Regions from separate parts of the Peribacillus sedimenti genome, predicted to be linked through region 2. Evidence: riboswitches for the same ligand, from Rfam matches in the RefSeq annotation. Region 2 holds a riboswitch; the other holds the start of a gene.
The links. A riboswitch is a leader RNA that binds a small molecule or an ion and turns the genes downstream of it on or off. The one in region 2 is predicted to bind S-adenosylmethionine.

Region 1 (10,080 bases), 910 kb from region 2:
AAATGCACACAGCAAAAGACAATTTGGATGTTATTCGCAATGAAGGAGGTTTCTGCCATGGATGAGTCAAACCCGTTTATATATGCTGACCAAGATAAACGATATCACACATGGAATTACCATTTGCGTCGGGTTTTTGGACATAAAGTATTTAAAGTGGCACTTGATGCCGGCTTTGATTGCCCTAATCGAGATGGGACTGTAGCGCATGGAGGATGTACCTTTTGCAGCGCAGCGGGTTCCGGAGATTTTGCCGGCAATCGGGCAGATGACCTTAAAACTCAATTCCGGCAGGTAAGCCAAAAAATGCACAAAAAGTGGAAAGATGCCAAGTACATGGCGTATTTTCAGGCTTTTACGAATACTCACGCCCCTGTCGAGGTCTTACAGGAAAAATATGAGACCGTCCTCAAGGAGGAAGGAGTCGTTGGCTTATCGATCGCCACAAGGCCCGATTGTCTTCCCGATGATGTTGTGGAGTATCTTGCCGAACTAAATAAACGAACGTACTTATGGGTGGAACTAGGGCTTCAGACAGTTCATGAAAGGACCGCATTATTGATTAATCGCGCCCATGATTATCAGTGTTATGCAGAGGGAGTCGAAAAGCTGAGGAAACACGGTATACGGGTGTGCTCACATATTATTAACGGTCTTCCGCTTGAGACGGACGAAATGATGCTGGAAACTGCAAGACAAGTTGCCGAGCTTGATGTACAGGGAATTAAAATACATCTCCTGCATCTATTGAAAGGTACCCCGATGGTCAAACAATATGAAAAGGGTATGCTGGAATTCCTCTCGTTCGATCGGTATATCTCACTCGTCTGCGACCAGCTTGAAATTCTTCCTCCAGAAATGGTGATCCATAGAATTACAGGTGACGGGCCAATAGAACTGATGATTGGGCCTATGTGGAGTGTTGATAAATGGAGTGTTTTAAACGCAATTGACTCAGAATTAAAAAGACGAAACAGCTGGCAAGGCAAATTTTATAAACAAGCGGTGAGTATTTGATGAAATTGGATAGGATTTTGCCGTTTGCAAGGGTTCTGCTCGAGAAAGCAATTAGAGAAGGAGATATAGCTGTAGATGCGACTACCGGGAACGGGTTCGATACTGTTTTTTTAGCACAACTTGCCGGAAACACAGGCCACATCTATGGTTTTGATATTCAGCAGGAAGCACTTGAGGCCACCGCTGCACGGCTGAACGAGCAGGGCCTCGCAAACTGCTGCACTTTAATTCACTCAGGTCATGAAAACATAAAGAACCATATCCCTGAATCGGTTCATCACAGGATCACTGCCGCAATTTTTAATCTCGGCTATCTCCCGGGAGGGGATAAACAAATTGTTACGAGGGCTGACACGACCATTTCAGCAATCGAACAACTGCTGGAAATCATGGCTGCTGAAGGGTTGATCATCCTTGTTATCTATCATGGACATCCTGAGGGCGCTGTTGAAAAGGATGAACTATTGCGATATGTTTCTTCCCTTCCACAGGACAGAGCGCACGTTCTACAGTATGGGTTTATCAATCAAGTTAACCAGCCTCCATTTATCATTGCCATTGAAAAAAGATAGAAAAAGTCTGCCATCCATTAGCTGGCAGACTCTTCTTTTTAATATTCTCTTTTTCCGCTAATTCCCAAAATGCTCAACAATTAACCTTAAAGCCTTTACTTTATCTTCAAAATTAAACGTAATGCTTACGAGCATCATTTCATCGACCATGTAGCCTTCACTCAATTCCTTTAATTGCTTAGCTGCAGAAACAGGACTCCCTACTACCATTCTTTTGCGATTTTCCCTGATCCAATCTAGTTCAAAAGATGAATACTGATAAGCCTGAACCTGCTCAAGATTTGGCGTTCCCTCCAGGCGAGCGCCCTGCTGCTGCATAAGCATGGTGTAATCCAATATTGATGCAATTTCTTCTGCTTTATGGTCTGTTTCCGCGCAAATAAAGAACACGGCAGCTAGACTCTTCGGTACGCTTAAAAATTTTGATGGCTTAAAATTCTGCCGGTATCTTTCCATATATTCAAACCCATCTTCCCCATTTATAAACTGGGCAAATGTGTAGGGAAGGCCTTTTTCTGCAGCGAGCAGCGCACTTGATTCTGTTGAACCAAGCAGCCAGACCTCTGGTGCAGTTTTTGTAACGGGGGCTGCAGTAAGGCCTGTGAATCTATGGCCTTCGGGCAAGGCATCGTGCAAGTAAGCCAAAAGGTCATCAATTTGTTCCGGGTAGCGTGTTTTATCCCTCTTTCTTCCGTCTGCTAATGCAAGGGAGGCAATGGGCATTCCGCCAGGGGCCTTTCCTATTCCCAAATCAATCCTGCCCGGTGCCAATCCCTCCATGACCCGAAAATTTTCGGCGACCTTAAAAGCGCTGTAATGAGTAAGCATAACCCCGCCGGATCCTACTCTAATTCTGTCTGTCTTTGCTGCAAGATAGGGAATCAGCACTTCCGGAGAGGTGCCGGCAAGAGTCATTGCATCATGATGCTCAGATACCCAAAATCTGTGGAAACCCAATCTTTCAGCGTGCTGCGCTAATTTAACAGTATTTTGGAGAGCTTCTTCTGCTGACATTCCCTGCGAAATTGGTGATTGGTCCAGAATACTTAATTTCATTGACGCTCCCCTTTCTGTCAATTTAGGCTGGCTGCTGTCGCAGCTGCATGCCTTCTTTTTTGCAGCGAACGATACGCCCTGCCATTCAAATAGAAGAACATGGACACGAAGCCGCCGCATCGAATCAGTCTCTTGGAAACAGCTTTAATCTTTTTCTGGGATTGTACTTTATCATCAGATAAATAAAGACCTAACAAGCCCCGATGAATAAGCAGGTGGAATCGTTTATGTGGAAGTAATCTCGAATGCTGCTCCGATTTTTCAACAAAATAAGCAAATCGGTTATAAAGCTCTTGATCGTCCTTATAATAGAAACAGAAATTCAAATCTCCTCCGTCTCTATCCTCTTCCTGATCGATAAAATAATCCAATAGGATATGGAGTCCCTGTATGTATGGAAAGTACCCCTGCCAGATCTTTTCCGCATATTCTTGAGTAAAATCCGGTCTCATGCTGTAGGAAACAAGGCAAAAAATACCGAGAGTGGATCCCGAGCAAGCGGAAAACTCATACCACGACATAGTTGGTAGCTGTGCTTTATGATGGTCAAACCATGATTGAAGCCGAGGTACCCTTTCTTCAACTCTTACATGCTTATGCACCTGCAAATCACAATAAACAGAGCATAAATCCCTTAGATATGGGAAAATATCCAGATAGCTGGAAATCCCCCGTAGAACAGATTGACAAGCAGAGACCAGTTCATGCAAATAACCCCCATCATCCTTATCGGACCGATATCTGTAGTAATCCGACGGCTCGGCATCAATATCGATCGAGTGGTGCATGGATTCATGCAGAGCCCTGAAATCCTCGGGATCAAGAGATGTGCTCCGATCGCATAAATTATCCAGGTAGTCACTGATTGTCTGATAGGCCACGATAAAACGGATCGCAGCCCTTGCTTGACTCTCGGCAGCGAGCGCAAGAATCGATCCTCCTTCACAATGAAATGTTTTTGAATGGATGCTTGCCAACGCTTGTCTTTTCAGTTCCTGATTGGGTATTTCTTCTGCCCGCTTCTTCCAATAATTGAGCTCCTCATGTACAACGGGAAAGATGTCCCGGTATACATTTTTCATTAATGTTAAGGGGTTTGTCGGTACTGCCATAGCACACCTCGCCTAAATAATATATCCCAGTGTCTTCAACCTATTTTCAACAAACCCTAATGCATATAGAAATACATTTTCTCTTTCTGGTTCGTTAAATATTTCATGATAAAGCCCAGGCCACTCTTTATAATGCTTTTCACTGCAGAGAATGTAATTAAACCATTCCCGCACCGGCCTTTTATCTACTATTTTATCATCTCCCCCTTGCATTAAGAGAACGGGAATGTCCTGTAATTCAGGGATTTCGTCAAAAGCATCCTTAATTGAGCTGACCAGTTCCCGGTACCATCTGACAGATACTTTGGTAACGAACAGGCTGTCATTCATGTCTTCATCCTTAATATCAGGATTTCTCGTTGCCATTTCCGGTGTCAGCTCTGGGTCAACCCTATATTTCGGATGAACTAGATTCAGTATTTTTGAAGCCGTATTTTTCATCCGTGATGGGTATGATGCCAATCCGAGGCAGGGTGATGAAAGAATGACCCCTGCCAAGTCATGCTCTTCTTGCTGAAGGAGCCTGATTGCAATAAGTCCTCCCATACTATGGCCCAGTACGAAAACAGGAAGGGAGTACTTATAGGCCTCGGCAATCCAGCTTCTGACTGCAGTTAAGTATTCATCGAAAGAATCTATATGCCCGCGAAATGCACGGGTGGTCATTCCCTGTCCGGGAAGGTCGCCCAAAATAACATGATATCCTGCTGATTTCCACATTTGGGAAAGCCATTTATAACGGCCATGATGTTCTAAAGCACCATGTACGATGACGATCACGGCTTTAGCAGAGCCCTCTGCTTGTAAGCTCCACATAGATAGAACTCCTCCTCCAGACAATATATAGATGGTAATAATGTGAAGAGATTTACTCTGCAATCTTTTCCGGATTGCGATATATTATCTTTATATAAGATAATACCGAAAAGTTCCATACGACGGAAAGGATTTGATTCTGAAATGAGTATCTACCCATACAAAGAATATAGCCCTGACATAGCGGATAGTGCATATATCGCTGAAAATGCCATAGTCACAGGCAATGTTTCTATTGGTGCTGAGTCGAGCCTATGGTTTAATTCCGTGATCCGCGGAGATGTTGCACCCACCATCATAGGGAAAAAGGTGAATATCCAGGATAATAGCGTATTGCATCAAAGCCCGAATAATCCTCTGATCCTTGAAGACGAAGTCACGATTGGACATCAGGTAATCCTCCACAGCTGCAAAATCAGGAAAGGAGCCCTGATTGGAATGGGTTCAATTATCCTTGATAATGCTGTAATTGGAGAAGGCGCCTTTATAGGTGCAGGCAGCCTGGTTCCACAAGGGAAAGAGATTCCGCCAAATGTGCTGGCCTTCGGAAGACCGGCACGTGTAATTCGCGAGCTGACAGATGAAGATAGAAAAGACATGCAGCGAATTTCCCGAGAATATGCGGAGAAAGCCCAATATTATAAACACGCGAAAAAAATTAAGTGAGTGCCCGAATACGAAGGAAAAAAAAGCCGATCGTACTCCCTTCATTGGTTTTATTATTGTTTTCCATCAAGCAATTTAATCACCATAGCAATGCAAAAAGGACCCATACCAAGTCTGAAGATTTACTTACTTGGTATGGGTCCTTTTATTAATATATTTATTAGGCCTGGGATCTAAGTGCTTCAGCTTTATCCGTGCGTTCCCAAGGCAGTTCAACATCAGTACGGCCAAAGTGTCCGTAAGCTGCTGTCTGCTTGTAGATAGGGCGGCGAAGATCAAGCATATTAATGATGCCGGCAGGGCGAAGATCAAAGTTTTTCCGTACTAGCTCTACCAGTACATCTTCACTTACAGTTCCTGTGCCGAATGTATCCACAGAAATCGAAACGGGCTGTGCGACACCGATCGCATAAGCCAGCTGTACCTCAACCTTGTCAGCAAGGCCTGCTGCTACAAGGTTCTTTGCAACATAACGTGCTGCATACGCCCCAGAGCGGTCCACCTTTGTAGGATCCTTTCCAGAGAAGGCGCCGCCTCCATGGCGAGCATACCCTCCGTAAGTATCCACAATGATTTTGCGTCCAGTCAGCCCCGCATCACCTTGTGGCCCTCCAATAACGAACCGTCCTGTAGGGTTAATGAAATATTTTGTATTTTCATCTATTAATTCAGCAGGAACGACAGGGTTAATCACATGCTCTTTAATATTGCGCTGGATCTGGTCCAGGCTGATTTCAGGATGGTGCTGAGTAGAAATAACGATGGTATCAATGCGCACTGGCTTGTCATTCTCATCATACTCTACTGTAACCTGGGTTTTGCCATCAGGCCGCAGATATGGAAGAATATCCTCTTTGCGCACTTCGGTCAGGCGCCTGGCAAGCTTGTGTGCCAATGAGATAGGAAGCGGCATAAGCTCTTTTGTTTCATTTGTGGCATAGCCGAACATTAATCCCTGGTCACCAGCACCAATGGCCTCAATTTCTTCATCGGTCATTTGGCCTTCACGCGCTTCCAACGCTTGGTCCACACCCATCGCAATGTCGGGTGACTGTTCATCGATCGATGTCAAGACAGCACAGGTTTGAGAATCGAAACCATATTTTGCCCGTGTATATCCAATATCGGCTATCGTTTCTCGAACAATTTTAGGGATATCTACGTATGTAGATGTTGTGATTTCTCCTGCAACCAGGACAAGTCCGGTTGTAACTGAAGTTTCACACGCAACACGCGCATTCGCATCCTTGGATAGAATGGCATCCAAGATTGAATCTGAAATCTGGTCACAAATCTTATCAGGATGACCTTCAGTAACAGATTCAGAAGTAAAAAGACGGCGTTTCTTGGACATCTTATTTCCTCCTAACAAAAAAGTATGTGCAGGCATCTGAATGAGGGAGTACAATAGTGAGGTTACCCCATTGAAAGGTACATAAACGACTCACTTTTTCTTCAGCCTGGCTAATCGACGGAGTTCATTCCCTTTAGGTTTCTATCATAGATTGTTTTATAGTCAATTTCCCGAATATTTTAACTCAAGGTGACATCGCTTTCCTGACTACATGAAAAAAACCTATCCACTTGAGAGGAAAGGTTGTTGTCAGAACAGCTATCCTTTCACTCTTATCGTTCAAGGGTTTAAAAACCTTGCATCAGGTTAGCACCATCGCCAAATATTCCGGTAATAATCCGTGCTCATTTACAGCAGGTTCATTCCGGTATATCGGCAGGTTGCCGGGTTTCATAGGGCCTGTCCCCTCCACCAGCTCGGGATAAGAGAATCCGTACAAGGTAAAATCATAACAAAATAACGAAAAATGTCAAATATTTTGTTGTCAATGAATCGAACATTTGCCGTCTTCACATTCCGTTCTAAAAAACAATCTACGGCGGTCGGCAATATAACGATAAAGGGGCCGGCCAATAATCCCGGCAAACGGAAGGTACGCTAAAATGCCGAATGGAATCAAAAGTGGGCAGCGCAGCATGATTCTCCTTACAGCATAGAATCCCCTTAATAGTTGCCGTTTATGTGTAATTAAGTGAAGTTCTTTTCTTAATTGTTTCTGATCTATAGATAATTTATAATGTTGTGTTGTCGCATAATCCTGAAGCGGGATCCATTGTATGGTCTGAAACCAATCAAATGAAGAAATATATTTTTTTGTCTTTTGGCAAAGAGTACATTCGGCATCGTACAATGCTATATCTTTCATCCTTCTTCACCTCTCCCATAAAATCTATATTATATTATCGCACATATGAAAACCGACAAAACACATTTCAGCTCAAAATGGACAAAACAAAAAAACGGTGACAAGATTCTGAAAAACCATCACCGAAAAGTTTTGAATAGTATAGACTAATTGAATAAATGTGTTATACTAATCGTATTATTACGTTAAATTCAAAAATAAAAGGATGGTATCTCATATATGAATTATGTCAGCACTTCAAATGGGTTGCATGAGTTATTGGCCGGGAGCAACGCGCGTGTACAACTTTCAGTCCCTCAATTAGTTGAGAAGGTTTTGAGCCGAAAGGAAGGAGTACTGACATCTACTGGGGCAGTAAGAGCCGAAACGGGGAAATATACGGGCCGGTCTCCAAAAGACAAATATATCGTTGAAGATGAATCCGTTATAAAGAAAGTGGACTGGGGCCCTGTAAATCAGCCGATTTCAAAGGAAGCCTTTGCTAAGCTATATGACAAGGTGATCCTTCATTTAAAAGAAAAAGAAGAGTTTTTCGTTTTTAAAGGCTATGCTGGCGCAGATCATAAATATAGACTTCCTATTCAGGTAATTAATGAATATGCCTGGCATAATCTTTTCGCCCATCAGCTTTTTATCCGTCCCATTGAGGAAGAACTCCAGGGTCATGACGCCCAGTTCACTGTGATTTCAGCTCCTGATTTCAAAGCTGACCCAGTTTTGGATGGTACAAAGTCCGAGACGTTCATAATTATTTCTTTTGAGCGGCGAACTGTTCTTATCGGCGGTACAGAATATGCAGGTGAAATGAAAAAATCGATTTTTTCAGTCATGAATTATTTACTCCCAGAGCAGGGAATTCTCCCAATGCACTGCTCCGCAAACGTCGGCAGAGAAGGAGACGTTGCACTGTTCTTCGGTTTGTCAGGTACAGGGAAAACAACTTTGTCTGCTGACACCAGCCGCAAATTAATCGGTGATGATGAACATGGCTGGTCTCCAAACGGAGTATTCAACATCGAGGGTGGCTGTTATGCGAAATGCATCAACCTCACAAGGGAAAAAGAACCACAAATCTTTGATGCCATCCGTTTCGGTGCCGTATTGGAAAATGTGGTTGTGGACCATGATACAAGGGTAGCAGATTATGATGACAATTCATTGACAGAAAATACCCGGGCAGCCTATCAGATTCAATCTATTGGCAACATTGTAGATCCCAGCATTGCAGGACATCCAAATACCATTATCTTTCTGACTGCGGATGCCTTCGGCGTGCTTCCTCCAATCAGCAAGCTATCGAAGGAACAAGCAATGTTCCATTTCTTAAGCGGATATACCAGCAAATTGGCTGGAACTGAGCGTGGTGTGACTTCACCTGAAGCTACCTTCTCCACCTGCTTCGGTTCGCCGTTCCTGCCGCTTCCGGCTACCCGCTATGCCGAAATGCTTGGTGAGAAAATCGATCAGCATGGCTCCAAGGTATATCTGGTAAATACAGGCTGGACTGGGGGAGAGTATGGAGTGGGCAGCAGAATGAAGCTTGCATACACTCGTGCGATGGTACAGGCTGCATTGGAAGGCGAATTGAACAATGTCGAAACAATCAAGGATGAAATCTTTGGCCTTGATATCCCTGTTCATGTACCAGGCGTCCCTGACGAGGTCCTTCAACCAAGAAAAACATGGGTGGATAAAGATGCTTACGAGGCAAAGGCTAATGAGCTTGCGTCCAAATTCCGCTTCAACTTCAAAAAATTTGCCGATGTAGCTCCTGAAATTGAAAAGTTTGGCGGACCAATTTCCTAAATCGCCCGTTTCTTACACATTTTTCGCTCTGCATAACATGTAAAAAGCCGAATTCCTTTAAGGAGTTCGACTCAGATTGTCCACAAAAGGGGTCTGGAATGTTCTCATTCCGGACCCTTCTTGTAAACTCCATCGCTATTTGAACAAATAGAGCCCAGGAAAGCGAAGCGCCTGGAACGGAAATCAATGGACTCAATTAGCAAGCCAAACAAAAAACTGTAGGCAACCTCAATTTTCTTAGTTTGTCTACAGTTTTTCACATGGTTATACAATCAAACAGTCTTCCACTCTAAAGCTGCAAAAACCAAGGGGCAGCTTTATCACATAAAGTTTTAGTTTGTTGAGTTTAAGGAGATTAATCGATAAGTCAAAAGGGTGTGATTGTTTTCCCATTCCACTTTTATAATCTCACCTGTCCCGCTGGATTCCCCCTGTACCGTCTTTCTTACATCAATAGGAATATCTATTGGATATAGCCGGTACCCCTCTTTCTGCAGAGTAAATATATTTTCTTCCCTGCGCTTCTCTCTTCCTTTCGTAACAATCATGGTGTTCAGCTCTAAAGGCATCCCCATAATAGTTTCCTCCTAAAAAAACGCATTTGTACTTGAATTATATCATTTTTCTCCGGCTTGTTTCATCCATCTTGTCAGATCCCTGACCACCTGCCGATTTATTGCCGGAGGAAAGTAATGGGTGAACTGTGTGAAATACCAGCTTTCTACGTATTTCCTCTTCATTTTAAGCGTTTTTTCCAATCGGAATGCATGTTCAACAGATACATTTGTATCCTTTTCTCCATGGATGATCAACACC
Region 2 (10,080 bases):
CTTTAAAATGACCGAACCATTGACAGATAAGGATGTGTACTGCCGTTAAGTAATCCCTATTTGAGGATAAATAGATATGTTTCTTTTCATACAGCTTAATGTTTATTATACCCTAAAAAACATACAAAAAATTCCAAACTTTCAAATCGAAACCTTTCCTTAAATAGTTTTTAAGAAATTATAGACAATTTGAAGGGTTTTTACGTTCCGGCGAGAACTAAATACATGAATGCCTGGATCGCAGAGCATATAATTCTGCACCTGAGTTCTCTGATATCTTTGTATAGTAAACTCTTTTATATAGAAAACGCACTTATTCAATCGCCAAAGCTTTTTTATTTATACGTACATCTAACGAAAGAGGGTATATGTGATGAGCGAAAATTTTTTCGCTGACTATAATAAGTTTGTGGTATTGCCAGACGAGCAGCTTAAATCCCTAAATAAAGAATATGATCCTTTGGATTTTGTGTCACATCATATTATTACAATGACTCTTTATGATGCCTTATTGCAACAGTGGTCAGAAGCAGCAAAATTTGAAGTAGACGTGGAAAAAAGCATATCAGCAGTGCTTAAAGAGTTTAACTTTAGACATAAGCACACGTATCACCTTAAACTTCTAGAGCTGGACCTGTCAAAATCGTATTTTGTGCTTGCTTTGTCTTCTAAAGAAAAACTTGAAAACAAAGAGGCAGACAGCAAAATAAAATATATTATTGAAAAGCTCCTTACCAACCCATTTTATATTGGTCAAAGCTGGTACAAATTCATCGGGGAGAGGGGCAGAATCGAACGAAAGCTCTTTTGTTTTTCATCCAAAGAATACAGAATATAAAAATATATGTCTGTTCTTTTGTTCGCTTTTACCATTATGGCCGGATTTACCATATATTCTTACATAGCTGCATTGATAACATAGCTAAATGTTATGACGCCGAATATTCAGCATTTACTGAAGAACGCTTGGTTTAAAGTAATATAGCCCAAGCATTACTTGGGCTAAAACGATCATTTTCTATGATGGAAATAAAAGTGCCGATTATTCCTTCACTATAAGATCATCCTGTGCCATATCTTCCAGGATATTCTCTACTTCTTCCACAGAATCGCCTATTACAAGGCCAATCATTTTTGATACACGCTTTTGGTCAGGGAAATAATCTGCATCCAGCAAGCTCAGCGGGACAAATTGTTCTTTGTCCAAATATTTTTCTGCAACAGGAATTAAATCATCGAAATCGTCGGTCCAATCGAAGTTGCAAAGTCGAACGGTGTCCTTACCAAATCTATTTTTGATATCTTTATAAAGTAATAGTCCGCAGGTAGAAGCATTAAACCGAATATTTAAATCGATAAAGTAATATTGGCCGTCTTTTATTAGCACATCGAATCCAGCAACACCTACATAACCCATTTTTGTTATATTATTCATGACTTCGTACCCGGTCTGAACTATATCCCCGTAACGGTCTTCAATTTCTGTGGTAATCCAGCTTCCACGGAAACTGCCATCATTTACGATCTGCACGGATTTTCCGATAAAATTGATCTCTCCGTCCTTGTCAGCAACATAATGAACAGAAATATTTTCATCATACTCGATATAATCCTCGAGAATAATATGTGACAAATCACCAAAGGTTTCATCTATTGAATTCAGTTGATCCTCATTCTCTACTAATACAACGCCATACCCACCCGCTGTAGTACGCCCGTCACCTGTTTTTAGGACAAATGGAAGCTTCGGCTTTTCTTGTAAAATTTCATCGAGGCTCATTAGCCGTCTTCGCGCTACGTGTTCGGCAGGAACAAGCTCCGGGATATTTTGTTTGTCACATAAATAAGCATGAAGTTTTGGGTCAATCCAAAAAAGATCATGTGATACCTCGTCTGTTGGCTGAGGAAATTGGGATATCATTTTTTTGTCCTGTTTATGCACCTTATTAAGTACTTCGACATATTCTTTATCATTTTCATACGTATAATATTGCGGAATATGAAGACCGGCCTTTTGCAACAAGGCGATAGCCGGATCTGTAGTTGTACTTGCATGGCAAACAACGGGGACATCCCCCACCACTGTCAGTTCTCTCCCGGTTAAAGATTCCAATGTTAATAAATCTCCAGAGAAGTGGCCATAATCAGTGGCATACAATTTTGGATTGTAAACAATGTTATCTCCATAAATCTCTTTAATGGATTTTGAAGGCCGAAGTACATGAGGTTCGTTCGCTTGGTTCATTTGATATGATGTTTCACCCATTCTATTACCTCCTTGATTGTACAGCTGGGTTAGTTTTGCTGGTGTTTGCTGCAGAGCTAGTAATTTCTTTATAGACGTTTAACAGGTTGTTAAAACCAACTCTGCAAAGTTTTGTGCACCATATTTGGAAATTCAAGGTATAAAGTACATGATTATAGAAAGACGATGATAAATGAATATGCAGCTGTAATTTGAGTTAATGGCCAATTTTCTTGGTTTGAAAGACAAAATCCAGCAATTTAAATGCCAACGGTCAGGTATGATAGGAGAAAATGGACAGTGATGTTGTGACAATCAAACTGTTGAAGGGAGTGTTTCTTCATTTTCGGGCGTTCTCTAAAAATATGTATACTGGTTTTCCTGCTTGTGATGTATGGGATGTTTATAACCAATACGGGCCTGACAGCAATGGACCCGGCAAAGGTAAAAAAAATAAATGCAAAAGCACCAGTACGATTAATTGGAAAGGTTACAAGTGATAGAAAATTTAAAGAAGAAACAAAGAAAAATGGGGAACCACGACAAATCAGAAAGATGAATTTACAGGTTTTGCAGCCACTGAAGCTTACGGATCATACAGAAGGAAAAACATCTATTCCTGTGTACTATACCTATATACCGATTTGGCTATCATCTGAATATGTCGGTGCCAAATTCATGGATATTGCAGAAGGAGATGTGATAGAGATATCTCTTGATGAAGGGAAATATGGCCTGGAGCCGGTTTTGTCAGGAGATTCAGTTCGGCATATCACTTATGTGAAAACAAGGAATGAACCAATTCAGGAGCCTTTTTTGCATATGATCCAGAGAAAAACAAGTGAGTTCATTCAAAAGCATTCCGGAGAATTCGTATTAATCTGTATCTTTTTTGTATTGGCTGGTGTTGTCCTAAGAACTACAAAAAAGTATGGATATGTACAAAAATAATAGGCTTTGCATTCCGCCCTGCAAAGCCTTAGACATTCAGCTGCACCCTTAAAAATAAGGTTTCATCACTGTACCTTAAGTACCCGTTTATTACCGTGTAGTTCACCCCTACAGCCACCATGCGATTCACTTTTCGATATGGCCTTACATATAGTGATCATAAAACTGCGCGGAGGAGAGTTTTCTTGATTGATCATAAAGCTGATAACCACTTACCTGGAGCAAATCCTACCGGTATATTTGTATATGACCATAATGGGAACCAGAAATTATACAAGTGGAACAAGACTTCAGAGATATTACAAATGCAGCAAGGCTTTAAAAATAAATTAATCAGCCAAAATGGGCGGCTACATTTACTTGATAAGGAATTAATTCAATATAAGAAAAAGCAGGCAGAACTGCAAGTAGAATTAGACAGCCAATTATCGAGCCTTAAGCATGCCGATCGCCAAATAACAGACCAAGGCCAACATCAAAAGGCTCTTGAGCAACGGTTAAATCAATTCGAAAGTTTGCAGCTTGATCACACAAAGCGCCTGACTAATGGAGAGGCAAAGTACGGTGACCTGTATTCTCTTTTGTCAAATTATGAAACGGAACGGAAGCTGCTTGCCAGCGTCGTTAGCCAGATCCAAGTTAGCTTAATAGGAATGGAACAAAAAATAGAACAAGGTGATGTAAAGCAACAGGAACTAGCAGCATCACTGAGCCAGCTGCAGCAAAGTATCCAGCATATGGAGGTTAAACTGCAGGAGTCCCAGGCATCGTTTTCCTTACTTTCAAGTCAGTTTGCTGGAATGATTGGAAATATAGAGGCCTTCAGGACTGCATTAGAAGAACACGATAAGATGCACAGTGGATTTTCGCAGCCAATTAGACAATATTAACATGCAGCATGATGAAAAATTACTGAAAAATGTTATGAACCTTGAGGATTTCAACGCGCGACTGGACCTTTTGGCCGGCCGATTAAAGGAATTGGATGTAGTATTTACACAGAATCTTAAAGAGTTCAATAATAGTGTGGCAGCGTTAAATACCAGGAACAGGGAAAGTGAATCCACACAAGCTGAAATAGAGAAGATTGGCATGCTTCAAAATGATGTGCAGCTGCTCCAAAAACAGGTAAAGGGAAATGTGGGCTCTCAATTTGTTCTGGAGAAACAACTTTATAAAATACAAAACAACTTAAAGGCTATAAGCAGCGTTATGACCAGCAATGAAGCATCGAAAGCTGAGTTATATATCGATCTCCAGAAAATGAAGGATGAAGTGAATCTTCTTCAAATTAAACTTGCGGAGTACAGTAATACACAAGAGGATCTTACCCAAAAAATGAAGACTTAATTGCAATTGAGGCAGCCGAAGGTTTTATTTATGGAACAAAGGAGTGCAGCCAATTCGAGGGCAGGACCACTATAATGCAATAGGAAATTTAAGGCTGCAGGGATATACCCCCGCAGCCTGTTTTATTTAGCCATAAATATGATTACGGCTGAAGGAAGTCCGGGTTATTGCTCCTGCCAGGCAAAAGATTGACGCATAAAAGCTAAAATCAAAGGCATGTTTCAGGAAATATGGCGAATAATACGAGAGAACGGAGAAAATATATTAGCTATTTTCGCAATGCACCATTATTGGTATGGGAGTCGTATTTTTTCATGCCTTTTAGATTTTAGCCCTATGAATAAGAACCACAATAAGGGAGGATTTTCATGTCAGAAAACAATAGATTTGAACAAACAGGAAGCAGTGCGGAGGTTAGCTGGAACGATTCATTTCATTCTATAGATGATATTAAGGCTGCGGACCATGCAGTTCAGCAAGATCCAACACCTAGATTGGCCGGTGATATTGATACAAGTGGAGGCCCCATAGATAAACAGCAAAGCACTGATAACGCATTCAGCAGCAGGGGCTTAGAGAATGCGCGATTGACAAGGGAAGCCGTAAAAGGGCGAATCAGGAGATAACGCCCGTACTGCGTTTCATTAGGTTTCCGGTCTTACTTTCCAAACATATTTTTAAGATTTCGACAGAGAATAATGGTTAGGAAAGGGAGGAATCAATATGCCGGAGCATAATCCACAGAACAATGGCAGCAACAAGTCTATCGACGGAGGAATAACGAGAGGCAGAGTGGGAGACTCCCCGAATATTGCCAATGGACTTCTGGAAGACCGCAGAGCAATGACTGATGCGGAATTCAGCCAGGAAATTCATTCAAGTGCCGGAGATACTGGGAGTCCTGATTCGGGTGCAAACTTTGATTCTAGAAATTTTTAGTTAACATCATCAAAGGGCAACCCATGATTGGGCTGCCCTGTTTATTACTGAGTTTTTTATATTTAGTTTAATAATATACAAAGGCAGCAATCGTTCTCTTGTCAGCAGCGATTTTATTTTAATTGTCACAGTCACTCTGACAAAGGTATGGTCCCCTGAGATATTTATTGACAATTTTTAAAAAATTAATAATACTATATATATAATTGTTTTTCCTTATCAAGAGTGGTGGAGGGAATGGCCCTGTGAAGCCCGGCAACCGCTGTTTTCGAACAGAATGGTGCTAAGTCCTGAAGAACTGTGAACGTTCTTTAAGATAAGGAGGAGATTGTAACCACAAGCTCTTCCTTATTAAGGAAGAGCTTTTTTACTTATATCAAGAAAAGAGGTAAAGATTTATGGTAAATGAAACAAAACTGATAAATAAAGGCTTTTTGAGAGCAGGAAATGGACCGTTTCATGCAGACCAGGTCGGAAGCCTGCTGCGCTCAGAAAAATTAAAACATGCACGTTTTCAGAAGTTAAATGGTGAGATTACAGCTGAGCAATTAAGAGCAACCGAAGACGAAGAAATTACACGAATCGTGCAAAAGCAGAAAGAGCTGGGTCTGCAGGCTGTAACTGATGGAGAGTTCCGCCGTGCTTGGTGGCATTTTGACTTCCTTGAAGCTCTGACAGGGGTAACAGGGTACCAGGCTGGAGGGGGAATCCAATTCCATCAAAAGCAGACGAAATCAAGAGCCATTAAGGTAACTGGCAAGCTAGACTTCGATAAGCATCCTATGCTTGAAGATTTTAAATACCTTCAAAGCGTAGCTGGCGACCATACTGCAAAGATGACCATCCCAAGTCCGAGCATGCTTCATTTCAGAGGCGAAATTGAACAAAACGTATACCCGGATAATGATGAATTTTTCAACGATCTTGCCCATACATATAAGAAAGCTATTCAGGCTTTTTATGACGCGGGATGCAGATACTTACAGCTGGATGATACATCATGGGCTTATCTTTGTTCACCCGAGGAAAAGGAAAAGATCCGTGCCCGCGGTTTAAATCCAGAGGAACTGAGCAGCAGATACTTAAAAACATTAAATGATGCTGTGGAGGGCCGTCCGGAAGACATGACAATTACCATGCACATATGCAGGGGAAATTTCCGTTCTACATGGATTTCTTCGGGAGGCTATGAACCAGTTGCCGAAACCCTGTTTGGAAATCTCAATATTGATGGATTCTTCCTGGAATATGACAACGACAGGTCAGGTGGTTTTGAACCTCTTCGATTTGTGAACCGGCCTGATTTGTCAATTGTTCTAGGATTGGTAACATCGAAATTTGGCGAACTGGAAAATGGCGATGATATTAAACGCCGTATCGAAGAAGCTACTCGATATGTTGACCTAAGCCAGCTTTGCTTAAGCCCGCAATGCGGATTCGCTTCGACAGAAGAAGGGAACCTGCTGACAGAAGAACAGCAATGGGCAAAGCTAAGACACGTTGTTGAAATAGCTCAGGAAGTTTGGAAGTAAATCTAATATGTACAAATAGAAACGGGTGAAATACCCGTTTTTATTTATACATAAAGTATATTAGTAATTTATTTAACCGGAAAATATTGTTCATTAATCTGTGGGAAAATCTCCGGTTCCTAAATGTTATTTTGGTATGGCTGAACAACATACCGAACTGAATTACATATGAAACTGTTCCAGTGGGACCTTACAGAAGTGAAATTCCAACAAACCAGTGAAAGAGTTAACGATTCATTTGTTGGATTAAGTTCAAAAATCTGGTGGTTTTCATCAGAGGGCTGCATGCTAAAAATCGATGCGTGAGTTTAAGAAATGACACAATAGATGCCTTTCTTGATTTGTTTAAGGGAGCTAACACTGGAAAGTCTCCGGGCAAGGTTTCTGAGATAGAGCCGTAACCGTTAGAAAAGCGGAAGCGCCCTATTTAAATGACCCTTGGCTAATTACAGCCACAAGTGGAATGTCAGCTTGGGCCCCCATATCGTGTGGCGCCTGGCGATGTCGGTACTAGTGCAACGTGTACGGCGAAACAGGGTCAGTCAAAGTGCAAACGTTATACTTTCTTAACTAATAAAAAGACGAGAGCCCGGGATAATCCTCGGAAGTATTACAACTTGTCAGAAGGGATTAAACCTGCTGCCTTTGTGTTTAACATGACTTTATTTTAATACAAGTGTTGCTAAGGAGGATGATGTGTTCCCGGATATACATCCTGGTCTTTTCATCCTCACATCGTAGATACTCAGAGCATAATTTAATTAATTCATTGATAAAAATCTTTCTTTCCAAATCCAATATGCTCATTTAACCGCCCCTAGCACCGCAGCAAGATTTAATCCCTCCTATCTAAATAATAAAAGCTAAATGTATTCATTTCAATTTCCAACTCTCAGTTATAAATCAAGTTAATAGCAGCACAAAAACATCATGTAGACGATCGCAATGTTCGTCTGCATGATGAAGAATGGTGAATCCCTGCATCAGGAGCAAATTTTAATTAGGTATGGCTATAAGTGCGGCCAGGCGTCTGCTTCTTCATATTTATAAACTGAAGCATAGAGTGTCCGTGCAAAATTATTCAAGAGTGTAAATACGGCATTGGCGACCTTCCCTCCGACATTCTCGAAATGTACATCAATGCCAGGTGGACATGCATCTTTTAGTGCTATTGCGACATCCTGCTTTTCATAGTTGCTCGCTGCATCAAATCCTGGTTCATCTAATATGTGTAGAATATTGTCCTCTGTACCAGCTATGCCTTTAGTCTTGCAATTTGCCTCACAATTAAACCTATAGCATCTTCAGCCCCTGACAAAACGACTGTTCCACTTCCTGTGTATTTCCGATATCCAATAGCCCAAAAATACGCAGTCAGCCTCTTCAGTCCTAATACACTTAAGTGCCTGATGCTCGGACAAGTTGCCGGCCGATTTTTCTAATTTCTTTTTCTTTAGCGATTGAATATTCTTGCCACCCCAGAGAACCAGCTCTAAGCTGGCCTTTTCTTTAATATGATTTCTTTTTTCTTTTGATATTAAAACTAATGTATCTTAGAATACCGCAATTTAGATACAGTTTGGTCTTATCATATATCAATATGCACGTTTGCTAAATTATCAATAATAATGATTGAAAACTTTTCACAAAATAATGGTTTTCTTTGATGGGCAAATTAATGATTGAAAAAAGTACAGAATGGAAAAAAGTTATGCAAGAAAACAGTTAGAAATCAAGTAAGAAAGCTATTTATAGGAATACCGCATCGAAAAAGCTATAATAGTAGAAGGGCATTATATAGGAAAGGAGTGAGGGTGTTTGACAGAAGCACTTCCAATAAAGAATCAGCACCGAAAGCTATCTCGGATAAAGATTCTACAAAGAGCTATTTTTATCACGATTGGAGCTTTGTTAATGGCTACCGGCCTCGAAATATTCTTAGTTCCAAATCATGTAATTGATGGAGGGGTGACAGGTGTCTCCATCATGCTCTCATCTATCACTGGCATTGAACTGGGAATATTCCTGTTCATACTAAACTTGCCATTTGTATATCTGGGCTATAAACAAATCGGAAAGACGTTTGCCATTTCCACTATTTATGGAATTATCGTGTTATCGCTTTTCGCAACATTATTCCATCCTGTACCAGCGTTCACTGATGATATCCTTCTGGCTACTATATTTGGAGGGATGTTTTTGGGTGTAGGTGTAGGACTGGTGATTCGCAACGGAGGGGCATTAGATGGAACGGAAATACTTGCAATTGTCATAAACAAGAAGACACCGTTTTCCGTTGGCCAGATTGTAATGTTTATTAATCTGTTTATTTTAAGTGCAGCAGGTTTTGTATTCAGTTGGGATCGGGCGATGTATTCCATATTGGCCTACGTGGTAGCTGTCAAGGCAATCGACATTGTGGTGGATGGTCTGGAAGAAACGAAATCTGTATGGATCATAAGTGACCATGCCCGTGATATAGGTGATACCATCAATGACCGTCTGGGACGGGGTGTTACCTATCTCCAGGGAGAAGGGGCATTTACAGGAGATGACAAAATGGTAATATTCTGTATTATCAACAGGCTCGAGGAATCCAAACTAACTACAATTGTGGAAGACATCGACCCTTCAGCCTTTCTGGCGATTGCTGACATCGCCGAGGTAAGGGGAGGGCGTTTCAAGAAAAGAAATATCCATTAAGGGAGATGAAAGAAATAGCAATGCCAGACCTATAAGTGTCGTTCTAGAGAGGGTGAAGGGACAAAATACAGAGCTGAAAAGAAGTCTTTCAAACGGTTGATGAAGGACAAAAAGCGACTGGTGGAAAAAATTCATCAGAATAGTAAGGCATACCTGGAGCATAATTCCTTTCTAAATTGATTAAGATCCGAAACAGAGCCGCCGGCTGTCATTTATTTTTCTAAATCACAAGCAGTCATGTGATTATGGGATCACTCCACTCTCTCCACATGTTGATTATTTGTGTTCTCTTGTATCGGGCAGCCGTATAAAAGGTTAATTTCTTCGGCAACCTGATCAAGGAATTCATCTGAAAGTATA

Region 1: it holds a riboswitch for S-adenosylmethionine, as region 2 does, so the genes downstream of both, metK (methionine adenosyltransferase) here and V1500_RS16465 (5-methyltetrahydropteroyltriglutamate--homocysteine S-methyltransferase) in region 2, are expected to answer to the same signal.

What each region holds. Positions count from the first base shown of each region.
Region 1 is NZ_CP143547.1:4,248,637-4,258,716, forward strand. It holds gene V1500_RS20785 (TIGR01212 family radical SAM protein) at 58-1,017, shown strand; gene V1500_RS20790 (class I SAM-dependent methyltransferase) at 1,017-1,589, shown strand; gene V1500_RS20795 (LLM class flavin-dependent oxidoreductase) at 1,647-2,645, opposite strand; gene V1500_RS20800 (tetraprenyl-beta-curcumene synthase family protein) at 2,663-3,757, opposite strand; gene V1500_RS20805 (lysophospholipase) at 3,770-4,573, opposite strand; gene V1500_RS20810 (gamma carbonic anhydrase family protein) at 4,718-5,239, shown strand; gene metK (methionine adenosyltransferase) at 5,400-6,593, opposite strand; SAM riboswitch class I at 6,863-7,021, opposite strand; gene V1500_RS20820 (thiol-disulfide oxidoreductase DCC family protein) at 7,078-7,458, opposite strand; gene pckA (phosphoenolpyruvate carboxykinase (ATP)) at 7,678-9,264, shown strand; gene V1500_RS20830 (DUF2584 domain-containing protein) at 9,597-9,839, opposite strand; gene V1500_RS20835 (alpha/beta hydrolase family protein) at 9,882-10,080, opposite strand, start outside.
Region 2 is NZ_CP143547.1:3,339,748-3,349,827, reverse strand. It holds gene V1500_RS16500 (hypothetical protein) at 374-838, shown strand; gene V1500_RS16495 (ATP-grasp domain-containing protein) at 1,043-2,266, opposite strand; gene V1500_RS16490 (hypothetical protein) at 2,645-3,196, shown strand; gene V1500_RS16485 (hypothetical protein) at 3,382-4,086, shown strand; gene V1500_RS16480 (hypothetical protein) at 4,055-4,546, shown strand; gene V1500_RS16475 (hypothetical protein) at 4,915-5,172, shown strand; gene V1500_RS16470 (hypothetical protein) at 5,270-5,485, shown strand; SAM riboswitch class I at 5,699-5,808, shown strand; gene V1500_RS16465 (5-methyltetrahydropteroyltriglutamate--homocysteine S-methyltransferase) at 5,884-7,017, shown strand; gene V1500_RS16460 (YitT family protein) at 8,836-9,720, shown strand; gene V1500_RS16455 (bacitracin ABC transporter ATP-binding protein) at 9,972-10,080, opposite strand, start outside.